Regions from separate parts of the Rhizobium sp. NPDC092011 genome, predicted to be linked through region 2. Evidence: predicted binding sites of a transcription regulator. Region 2 holds the regulator's gene; each other region holds the start of a gene.
The links. Region 2 encodes PhoB, which activates phosphate uptake and scavenging genes when phosphate is short. Its sites were predicted from a motif close to TGTCATNNANCTGTCAT; they were not measured.

Region 1 (3,276 bases), on a different contig from region 2:
ATGGCGATCGCCTGCGGCAGAGAGATGCCCTCGACTTCGTCGGCGAGGATGAAGGGGGCGTGAAGCAGGCTGAGCGGTACGTAGTCGGAGGAGAGCACGTCCAGCACGCCGAGTTCAGCCAGATCGCGCGCAGCGATATTGCCCGAGTGCGACTTGCCGCGCACGATGTTCGGCGCGCCCATCAGCACGCTCATGCCGGCGCCATGCGAAGCCTTGGCAGCATCGATGCTGGTCGGGAATTCCGCGAGGCGGACGCCGTAGTGGATGGCTTCGTCGACATGGGCAAGCGTCGCGTCGTCATGGCTGGCGACGGTGATGCCGCGCTCGGAGCAGACCTTGGAGATCGCGTCGCGGTGCGGCGTTGCGTATTTGGCCGACTCTTCCTGTCGCTTGGCGACAAAGCGGGCAAAGACCTCGTCGCTCAGGCCGCGCTTCTTCTGGTAGTAGAAGATATATTGATCCATGGTCTGGAACTGGCGCTGGCCCGGCGCGTGGTCCATCAAAGACACCAGACGGACGTAAGGATCTTTCTCGAAGTCCTGGAAGTGATCGAGGACGTTGTCGGAGGAGACTTCGCAGCGCAGATGGATCAGGTGGTCGGCGCGCAGGCGATCTTCGCGCTGCGCCGCCTGAATGGCGTCGGCCATATCGCGCATTTCGCCCTTTTCGAAGCCGCCGTCTTCATCCGAGCCCATGCGCAGGCAGTCGAACACGGTCGTGATACCTGACGTGACGATCTGGGCGTCATGAGCCTGGATGGCCGACGTTTTGTGCCAGCGAACGCCCGGACGCGGGGAGTAATGCGCTTCGAGATGGTCGGTGTGCAGCTCGACCAGGCCGGGGATGAGATAATCACCCTCGAAATCCTCGCCGATTGCGGACTTGCCTTCGGAAATGGCGGCGATGCGACCGTCACGGATCAGCACCGAGCCTTCGACGATCCTGTCTTCGAGAACGATGCGGGCGTTGGAAAGGACGGTTTCTTTGGTCATGTCGGGTCTTTCATCATTGGAGCAATTCCAGCAAAAGTGCGAAGCGGTCTTGCGTCAGGAACTGCGTGAAAACAAAGAGACGGAGCATTCCCGCGACTGTGTTTGAAGCGGGTATGCTCTAGCCGCCAGCAAGCGGCAGCCAGGAGCGGACGGTAAAGGGCGCCCCACGCTCTTCTTCGACGAAGATGGCAAGGCTTGAAATGGCAAGTGGTTTGCCGGAATGGTCGGCAAAGCGCTTGCGCAGGGTTTCATGCATGTCGGCCTGACGCGCGGCGGGCACGGGACCGGTCAGCGTCATATGGAAACGGAACTCGTCGTTGACATAAGGATAGCCCCAGCGCAGCAGGTGAGCGCGCTGCGGCTCCGTCAGTTCTTCCGGCTTGCGTCGTGCGATGTCATGGTCGGACAGCGGGGCGCGGAACGGCTCGAAGGTCTTGACGACACTGAAGGCGAAATCCTGCAGCGGCTGGTAGAGCGAACCCGGCACGAGCGCGAAGAACGGGCCGAGCTGGCCGAGCACCAGCTCCGGAATGGTGAAGGCCTTGGTGCGCGAGGCGAAGTCGGCGGCGACCTCGAGCAGATCGCGCTCATTCACTGATGAGGCGAGCTCGAAGGGCGCCTTCAGCGTGGCATGGAAGCCGTAGCGGCGCGGATCGGCGGTCAGTTCGGCATGGTCTTCCGGCAACGGGCCCATCGCCTTGTCGGAAAAAATCTCATTGGAAAAAGCATCGCGGCCCAGCCAGCGGGCGGCAAGCGACGTCAGCGAATCGTCTTTGGGCGGCGTGAAATAGAGAGCATAGCGCAAGGCTGTATTCCTTGGAAAAATCGGCTGCGCGGGGCACTGTTGGGTGATTTGCAACAAACCGCAAGAGCAGTAAGGCCGCAGCTGGTCGAATCCGGCTAAATCCGATTCGATCACTGCGGTCTTGCCGGGCCTGCGCTACCGGATTCCCGTGACAGAATGATGATGCGTTGCGATTTTTCTCGCTATTTTTACTTGACCCTTGTCCCCATCAGACGTGAACGCAGCGCGTTGGATGCGGCGTCGAACAGGAAGACCACGATGAGGATCAGCAGCACCATGTAGGCGACGTTGGCCCAGTTGGCATTCGTGCGCATCGCTTCCCAAAGCTTGAGGCCGATACCGCCGGCGCCGACCGCGCCGATGATGGTCGCGCCTCGCACGTTCGATTCCCACTGGTAGAGCGTCTGGCTGACGATGACAGGTACGATCTGCGGCACGATGCCGTAGCGATGCACCAGTATCGTCGACGAGCCCGTGGATTTCACGCCTTCACGCGGCTTGTTGTCGATATTCTCGAGACCTTCGGAATAGAGCTTGCCGAGCGTACCTGTTTCCGTGAGGAAGATCGCGCCGCTGCCGGCGAGCGGGCCGGGGCCGAAGGCGCGGGTCAGGAAGAGTGCCCAGATCAGCATGTCCACCGACCGCAGGAAGTCGAACAGCCGCTTCAGTACCTGGTTGAGCAGCCGGTTCGGCGTGATGTTGCGGGCGGCCATGAAGGCAAGTGGGAAAGCCGCAAGCGAACCGAGCAGCGTGCCGAGGAACGCCATCACGATTGTCTGGAAAAGCTTGGTCCAGACGTCGCCATGCTGCCAGGCACCGTTGTTCCAGATATTGTCGAAGGCCAGCGAGAGATTGGATTGATCAGGGTCCAGCCGCGGCCCGGAGACAATCAGGCTGACGACTTCGCCCGCCGGCTTGTCGAAGAAGGGCGAATGCGTGTCGAAGACGAAGTTGGCCCAACCGAGGAAACGCTTGCGGATCTTCACCCGATCCGTGGAAATGCTGACATCGCCGGCAAATCCCATATTGGCGAGGATATTGTCGTCATAGACGGTCATCCAGCTCGGAACCGGCTGCGAACCGACGATTTTCGGGGCATTGCCGGAAATGTCGATCGGAATGGTCACGCCATGTGCGGTCAGGATCGCTTGCGTCTTGGTGATCTCCACCGTGCGGCTGGTGCCGCTCACCGAAACGATCATGCTGCCGTCGGGATTGGTCGTCACCCAGTTCGGATTGGGATTGTCGCCGAGCGGCGAGAAGCGCGGATATTTGATGCTGATCTTGTCGCCGGAGATGCGGAACTCCGGCTGGACATCATAGCTGATCCATTGGCTGAGATAGATGCCGACACGTTCCCAGCGTGCGTCGGAGAGGACTTTCGGCAGGTCGAAGAACCATACGGCGTAAAAGCTGTAGAGGACGATGCCGATGAAGACCATCAGCGCCCCATAGCGCTGGCGGAAGGATCGGTGAAAG
Region 2 (3,276 bases):
GAGCGGCGCTGGTAGGGGAGGAGCGCAAAATGAACATGATGACGGAAGCCGGAAGCGAAAGAGCATTGGCCAAGAAGATGATGACGATCCCTTACAAGATGATCGGCCAGGACGTTTCGGTCTTCTATGGCGAAAAGCGTGCGCTCTTCGACGTCAATCTGAATATTCGCGCCAATACGGTCACGGCTTTGATCGGCCCGTCCGGCTGCGGCAAGTCCACCTTCCTGCGTTGCCTCAACCGCATGAACGATACGATCGAGACATGCCGCATCACCGGCAAGATCACGCTCGACGATCAGGATGTCTACGATAACAGCATCGACGTAGTGGAGCTGCGCGCGCGCGTCGGCATGGTTTTCCAGAAGCCCAATCCGTTTCCGAAATCGATCTACGAGAACGTCGCCTATGGCCCGCGCATCCACGGCCTGCATCGGTCCAAGGCCGATCTCGAGCACATCGTCGAAACCAGCCTGCAGAAGGCCGGTCTCTGGGGCGAGGTGAAGGATCGGCTGCACGATGCAGGCACGAGCCTCTCTGGCGGACAGCAGCAGCGCCTGTGCATCGCGCGCGCGGTTGCCGTCAGCCCGGAAGTGATCCTGATGGACGAACCCTGCTCGGCGCTGGATCCGATTGCAACGGCAAAGGTCGAAGACCTCATCCACGAGCTGCGGGAGAATTTTACCATCGTCATCGTGACGCATTCCATGCAGCAGGCAGCCCGCGTTTCGCAACGCACCGCAATGTTCCATCTCGGCCATCTGGTCGAGGAGAACGACACCGATAAGATGTTCACCAATCCCGACGATTTCCGCACGCAGGATTACATCATGGGCCGTTTTGGTTGATGATGTCAGGCGCGCGGCTCCCTTCACACAGTTCACCTTGAGGATAGAAAAATGGTCTCCACTCACATTCTCTCTGCCTATGACGAAGACCTGAAGTTCCTGACGCGCCGCATTGCCGAAATGGGCGGTCTGGCCGAACAGATGGTCAGCGACAGCGTTCGCGCATTGGTTCATAGCGATGCCGCTCTCGCACAGAAGGTCATCTCCGACGACGTCGTTCTCGACCATGCCGAGCGCGAAGTCGGCGACAAGGCGATCGTCACCATCGCACGTCGTCAGCCGATGGCGGCTGACCTGCGTGAGATCATGGGTTCCATCCGCATCGCCTCCGATCTGGAGCGCGTCGGCGATCTTGGCAAAAACACTGCAAAGCGCGTCATCGCCGTGCAGGGCACCGGCGTTCCGCGCCGCCTTGCTCGCGGTATCGAACATCTTTCCGAACTGGCGCTCGGCCAGCTCAAGGAAGTGCTCGACGTCTACGCCACCCGCTCGCCGGACAAGGCCGTCTCGATCCGCGAACGCGACGAGGAAATCGACGCGATGTATACCTCGCTCTTCCGCGAGATGCTGACCTACATGATGGAAGATCCGCGCAACATCACCACCTGCACGCATCTTCTTTTCTGCGCCAAGAACATCGAGCGCATCGGCGACCATGCCACCAACATTGCCGAGACGATCTATTACATGGCGACCGGTGCTCAGCCCGAGGGCGAGCGTCCGAAAGACGATACCGCCAACACCGTCGGCGCGGTGACGGAATAATCTGGAAGCGAAGACAAGGAGACCAAAGGCGCATGGTTCCAAGAGTTGCTGTTGTAGAAGACGAGGAAGCGCTGAGCGTTCTGCTGCGCTACAATCTCGAGGCCGAAGGCTTCGAGGTCGACACGATCCTCAGAGGCGATGAAGCCGAGTTGCGTCTCCAGGAGCGCATCCCCGATCTTCTGATCCTAGACTGGATGCTCCCCGGCGTGTCCGGTATCGAGCTCTGCCGCCGGCTGCGCATGCGGCCGGAGACGGAGCGCCTGCCGATCATCATGCTGACGGCCCGCGGCGAGGAAAGCGAGCGCGTGCGTGGCCTTTCGACCGGCGCGGACGATTACGTCGTCAAGCCGTTCTCGACGCCGGAGCTGATGGCTCGCGTCAAGGCGATGCTGCGGCGAGCCCGCCCGGAGGTTCTCTCCACGGTGCTGCGTTGCGGCGATATCGAGCTGGATCGCGAAACCCATCGCGTTCATCGCAAGAGCCGTGAAGTGCGGCTGGGTCCGACGGAATTCCGCCTGCTGGAATTCCTGATGTCCTCGCCGGGCCGCGTCTTCTCGCGCTCGCAGCTGCTAGACGGCGTATGGGGGCACGATATCTATGTCGACGAACGCACCGTTGACGTTCATGTCGGCCGCCTGCGCAAGGCGCTGAACTTCTCCAATATGCAGGATGTCATCCGTACCGTTCGCGGCGCGGGCTATTCCATGGAGGCCTGAGCGGCACATCCTTGTGTTGGGGGCGCTCAGGCATCAACATAGCGGCGGAAACAGAAAACGGGCCTCGAGGGGCCCGTTTCTTTGTCTGAATGCTTGGATCGTCGCTCGGTATTTTTGTTTTACGCAATTCCGGACGGAAAACCGCTTCGCACTTTTCCTGCAATTGCTTAACCGTTGTTCCGCCGACGCTCATTCACCGGCTGATACGCCATGCGCTGATGGTAGGTGCAGTATGGTGAGGAATCCGGGCTGTCGTTGCCGCAGAAGTGGAAATCGTCCTTCAGCGGGTCGCCGACGGGCCACTTGCAGGTGCGTTCCGTCAGCTCCGTCAGGCCGAGGCGACGAGAGATCGGAACGACGACGTTCGAAGCCGGACGATAGGTAATCTCGTTGACCGCATCGACCTCGATCTCTTCCTTCAGCATGGTTGCGCCCTGCTGGCGGGTAACCGTGCGGGTTGCGACACGCGAAGTGTAAGCCGGGGCCCGCGGCGCCGAGGCGCTGCGCTTCGGCGTGCGAGCAGCCGTCGCCGTGCCACCCGCCTTCGCTCGGCCGGGAAGGTTCAGGCGATGCACCTTGCCGATGACGGCATTACGGCTCACGCCACCCAGTTGCGCCGCGATCTGGCTGGCGCTCAACCCTTCGGACCATAGCTTTTTCAGCTTCTCGACGCGTTCGTCTGTCCAGTTCATGCCCTGTCTCCGCTGTCGCGTTTCCGGTGGCAGAATCCTTCACCATTGCCTCGAATGGGAACGAGGCACGAAACGCTTTAAAATTGTGGTGACTAGTTCCGCCGCATGCAGTCTAGCAATTGGTTTTTAACCTAGTGTGAGGCTGACTCCGTGACAAGAGTCGCGCGAATCTTGAGGAATCGATTTCGGGGTTTTCCCCAACTTGCTGCCCCGGCGTGGCATTTCTGCAATACGCGGTGGCGAACGTAATCCTTTTGC
Region 3 (3,276 bases), on a different contig from region 2:
CAACGGCCGAAGGCTATGCCTTTCCCACAAATCTCGACAGCGACCCGCCCGTTGGCGGCCTTGCGCCGAAAACCCAGGCGCGGATCATGATGGATGCTATCGACGCCGGCATGGGTGCCAAAGAGTTCGCAGAGTTGATCGCCGCCCATGCGGCACGCAGGGAGGCTTGAAATTCATGAGCAGACTGGATGGAAAACTCGCCGTCGTGACCGGCGGCACGCAGGGCCTCGGCGCCGAAGTCGCCCGCCTCTTTGCCGAGCGCGGGGCTGCGGGCCTTACGATCTGCGGTCGCAGCACGGCCAAGGGTGAAGCCAAGGCACGCGAAATCGGCGATCGCTACGGAATACCGGTCGCATTCGTCACGGCCGACCTCGGCGAGGTGGAGGATTGCCGCAAAGTCATCGCGACAGCGGTCGAGAAATTCGGCCGCATCGATGCTCTCATCAATGTCGCTGCCATCACCGATCGCGGCACCATCCTCGACACCGATCCGGACCTGTTCGATCGCATGTTCGCCGTCAATGTGCGGGCGCCGTTTTTTCTGATGCAAGATGCGATCAAGGCCATGATCGCCAATGGTATAGAAGGCACCATCGTCAACATTTCCTCCATGTCATCGATGGCCGGCCAACCCTTCATCAGCGCCTACTGCTCGTCCAAGGGGGCGCTTGACACCCTGACCCGGAATACGGCCTTCGCGCTGCTTAGAAACCGCATCAGGGTCAACGCCCTCAACATCGGCTGGATGTCGAGCGACGGCGAGGATCGCATTCAGCGCGAGTATCACGGCGCCGATGAGGATTGGCTGGCGCGGGCTGCGGCCGAACAGCCATTCGGCCGACTGGTCTCTCCTGCGGAGGTTGCCCGCGCAGTCGCCTATCTGTCCTCGGAGGAATCGGGGCTGATGACCGGTGCCACCATCAACCTGGATCAATCTATCTGGGGCGCCTACGAGGGATCGCCACACCCAGAGAAAGCAATGTGAGGCGGCTGCGATTGAAGCTGCCTCGACGGGCGAAAGGCGCAGAAGGAATTTTGGACGACCGTCGCAAGACCTGAGAAACATGAAGTGCCGCCGGCATTCCGCTGCCTGCCACTTCCGCCCGAGTGTCCTCCTTTCATCGACGCCGTTTCCGGCGTCCGAAGGTCTGTCACATCCATGTCATGAAATACGTCGACACCTCGTCCCTGGTTTTAAATGCGGGTACCGAGATGGATTATTTCAGACGCTTCAACTTTCTGTTCGCAACGCCGGCCTTCGACAGCGAGGATCTGGAGGGCGCCCGCTACAATCAGATCGTGGAGGAGATCGAGCGCTCAGGCTTTGAGGTCGTACGTGCTCGCAATATCGAAGACGCGGAGATCGCCGTCCAGACGGACGCCGCCATCGGCTGCATGCTGGTCGACTGGGGCAAGAAGGGGCTTGAAGGCAAGACGGCCTCCCTCATCAATCTGATGCGCCGGCGCGGTCTCGAATTCCCCATCATCCTTTTGATCCGCCGCAAGCGTTTCGAGGATGTCCCGGTCGAGGTGCTCGATTTCATCGATGGCTATGTCTTCCTCTCGGAAGAGACGCCTGCCTTCATCGCCAAAAGCCTGATCAGCCGGCTCAAGCAGTATGCCGAGACGCTGAAGACGCCGTTCTTTGGCGCCCTCGTCGATTATGCCGAAGAAGGCAATCAGCTCTGGACGTGCCCCGGGCACAATGGCGGCATCTTCTATAGCCGCAGCCCGATCGGCCGCGTGTTCATGGAACACCTCGGCGAAGCCGTATTTCGTGACGACCTCGACAATTCCGTGCTCGATCTGGGCGATCTTCTGACCCACGAGGGTCCGGCGCTCGCGGCGCAGAAAGAGGCGGCCAAGATTTTTGGCGCCGAGAAGACCTATTTCGTCCTGAACGGCACCTCCACGTCCAACAAGGTCGCGCTCTCAGCGCTCGTCACCGATGGCGATCTCGTGCTGTTCGATCGCAACAATCATAAGGCCGCCCATCATGGCGCACTGATGATCTCCGGCGGCATCCCGGTCTATCTGCCGACCAGACGCAATGTCTACGGCTTGATCGGCCCCATGGATTTTGCGGCTATGGACGAGGAAGCTCTGCGCGAGCGCATCCGCACTCACCCGCTGGTCAAGGATCCGGAAGCCCACAAGAAGCAGCGCCCCTTCCGCGTCGCCGTCGTGGAGCAGTGCACCTATGACGGCACGATCCACAACGCCGAAATGATCCTCAAGCGCATCGGTCATCTGTGCGACTACATCCTGTTCGACGAGGCCTGGGCCGGCTTCATGAAATTTCATCCGCTCTATGCCGGTCGGTTCGCTATGGGCCTTGCCGAACTCGGCCCGGACGCGCCTGGTATCATTGCCACGCAATCCACCCATAAGCAGCTAGCAAGCTTCTCCCAGGCCTCGCAGATCCACATGAAGGACCGGCACATCACCGGCCAGAAGCGCCGCGTCGAGCATCGACGCTTCAACGAAAGCTTCATGCAGCACGCTTCGACCTCGCCCTTCTATCCGCTGTTTGCCTCGCTCGACGTCGGCGCGCAGATGATGAAGGGCCGCTCGGGCGAAGTGCTTTGGGACGACACGATCCGTCTCGGCATCGAGCTGCGCAAGAAGATCCGCGCCGTGCGCCGCGAATTCGAGGAGAAGGAGCATCGCCCAGAGCGTCGCTGGTTCTTCGAGCCTTTCGTGCCGGATCGCGTGGCAATCCCGGATGTCTCGAGCGCCGGCGCCGTGCACGACGTACCTTGGGAGAGCATCGCCACCGACCAGCTTGCGACCAATCCGGCCTTCTGGCATCTGACGCCCGACGCTGCGTGGCACGGATTTGCCGGCATGGAACCGGGCTTCGCGATGACGGACCCGAACAAGCTCACACTGCTTACCCCCGGCTTCGACCGGGCGAGCGGGAAATACACCGAGCACGGCATTCCTGCCCCGGTGGTTGCGCAATATCTGCGTGAAAACCGCATCGTCGCCGAGAAGAACGACCTCAACTCACTGCTGTTCCTCCTCACGCCCGGCGTTGAGGCCAGCAAGGCCGGCACTTTGATCAGCGGCCTGGTCGCCTTCAAGAAGCTCTATGACGACAACGCCCTGCTGGAAGAGGCTATTCCTGAGTTCTATCGCCGCCGACCGGGCCGCTACGCAGGCGTAAGGCTGCGCGATCTCTGCACGGACATGCATAATTTCTTCCGCCAGGCCAATGTCAGCGCGCTGCAGACGTTGCAGTTTTCCGCGGCCCACCTGCCGCCGATTGCGCTC

Region 1: the regulator PhoB is predicted to act here: its motif matches at 1,946-1,962, upstream of ACIQJ2_RS27275 (DUF1045 domain-containing protein).
Region 3: the regulator PhoB is predicted to act here: its motif matches at 1,150-1,166, upstream of ACIQJ2_RS05765 (Orn/Lys/Arg decarboxylase N-terminal domain-containing protein).

Annotation. Positions count from the first base shown of each region.
Region 1 covers NZ_JBIVSO010000009.1:40,452-43,727, forward strand. Annotated here, with positions in the region: gene ACIQJ2_RS27270 (alpha-D-ribose 1-methylphosphonate 5-triphosphate diphosphatase) at 1-992, opposite strand, end outside; gene ACIQJ2_RS27275 (DUF1045 domain-containing protein) at 1,111-1,797, opposite strand; gene phnE (phosphonate ABC transporter, permease protein PhnE) at 1,986-3,276, opposite strand, start outside.
Region 2 covers NZ_JBIVSO010000006.1:192,153-195,428, forward strand. Annotated here, with positions in the region: gene pstA (phosphate ABC transporter permease PstA) at 1-15, shown strand, start outside; gene pstB (phosphate ABC transporter ATP-binding protein PstB) at 30-845, shown strand; gene phoU (phosphate signaling complex protein PhoU) at 897-1,610, shown strand; gene phoB (phosphate regulon transcriptional regulator PhoB) at 1,643-2,326, shown strand; gene ACIQJ2_RS23755 (GcrA family cell cycle regulator) at 2,494-3,018, opposite strand.
Region 3 covers NZ_JBIVSO010000001.1:1,256,553-1,259,828, reverse strand. Annotated here, with positions in the region: gene ACIQJ2_RS05775 (phytanoyl-CoA dioxygenase family protein) at 1-170, shown strand, start outside; gene ACIQJ2_RS05770 (SDR family oxidoreductase) at 176-985, shown strand; gene ACIQJ2_RS05765 (Orn/Lys/Arg decarboxylase N-terminal domain-containing protein) at 1,213-3,276, shown strand, end outside.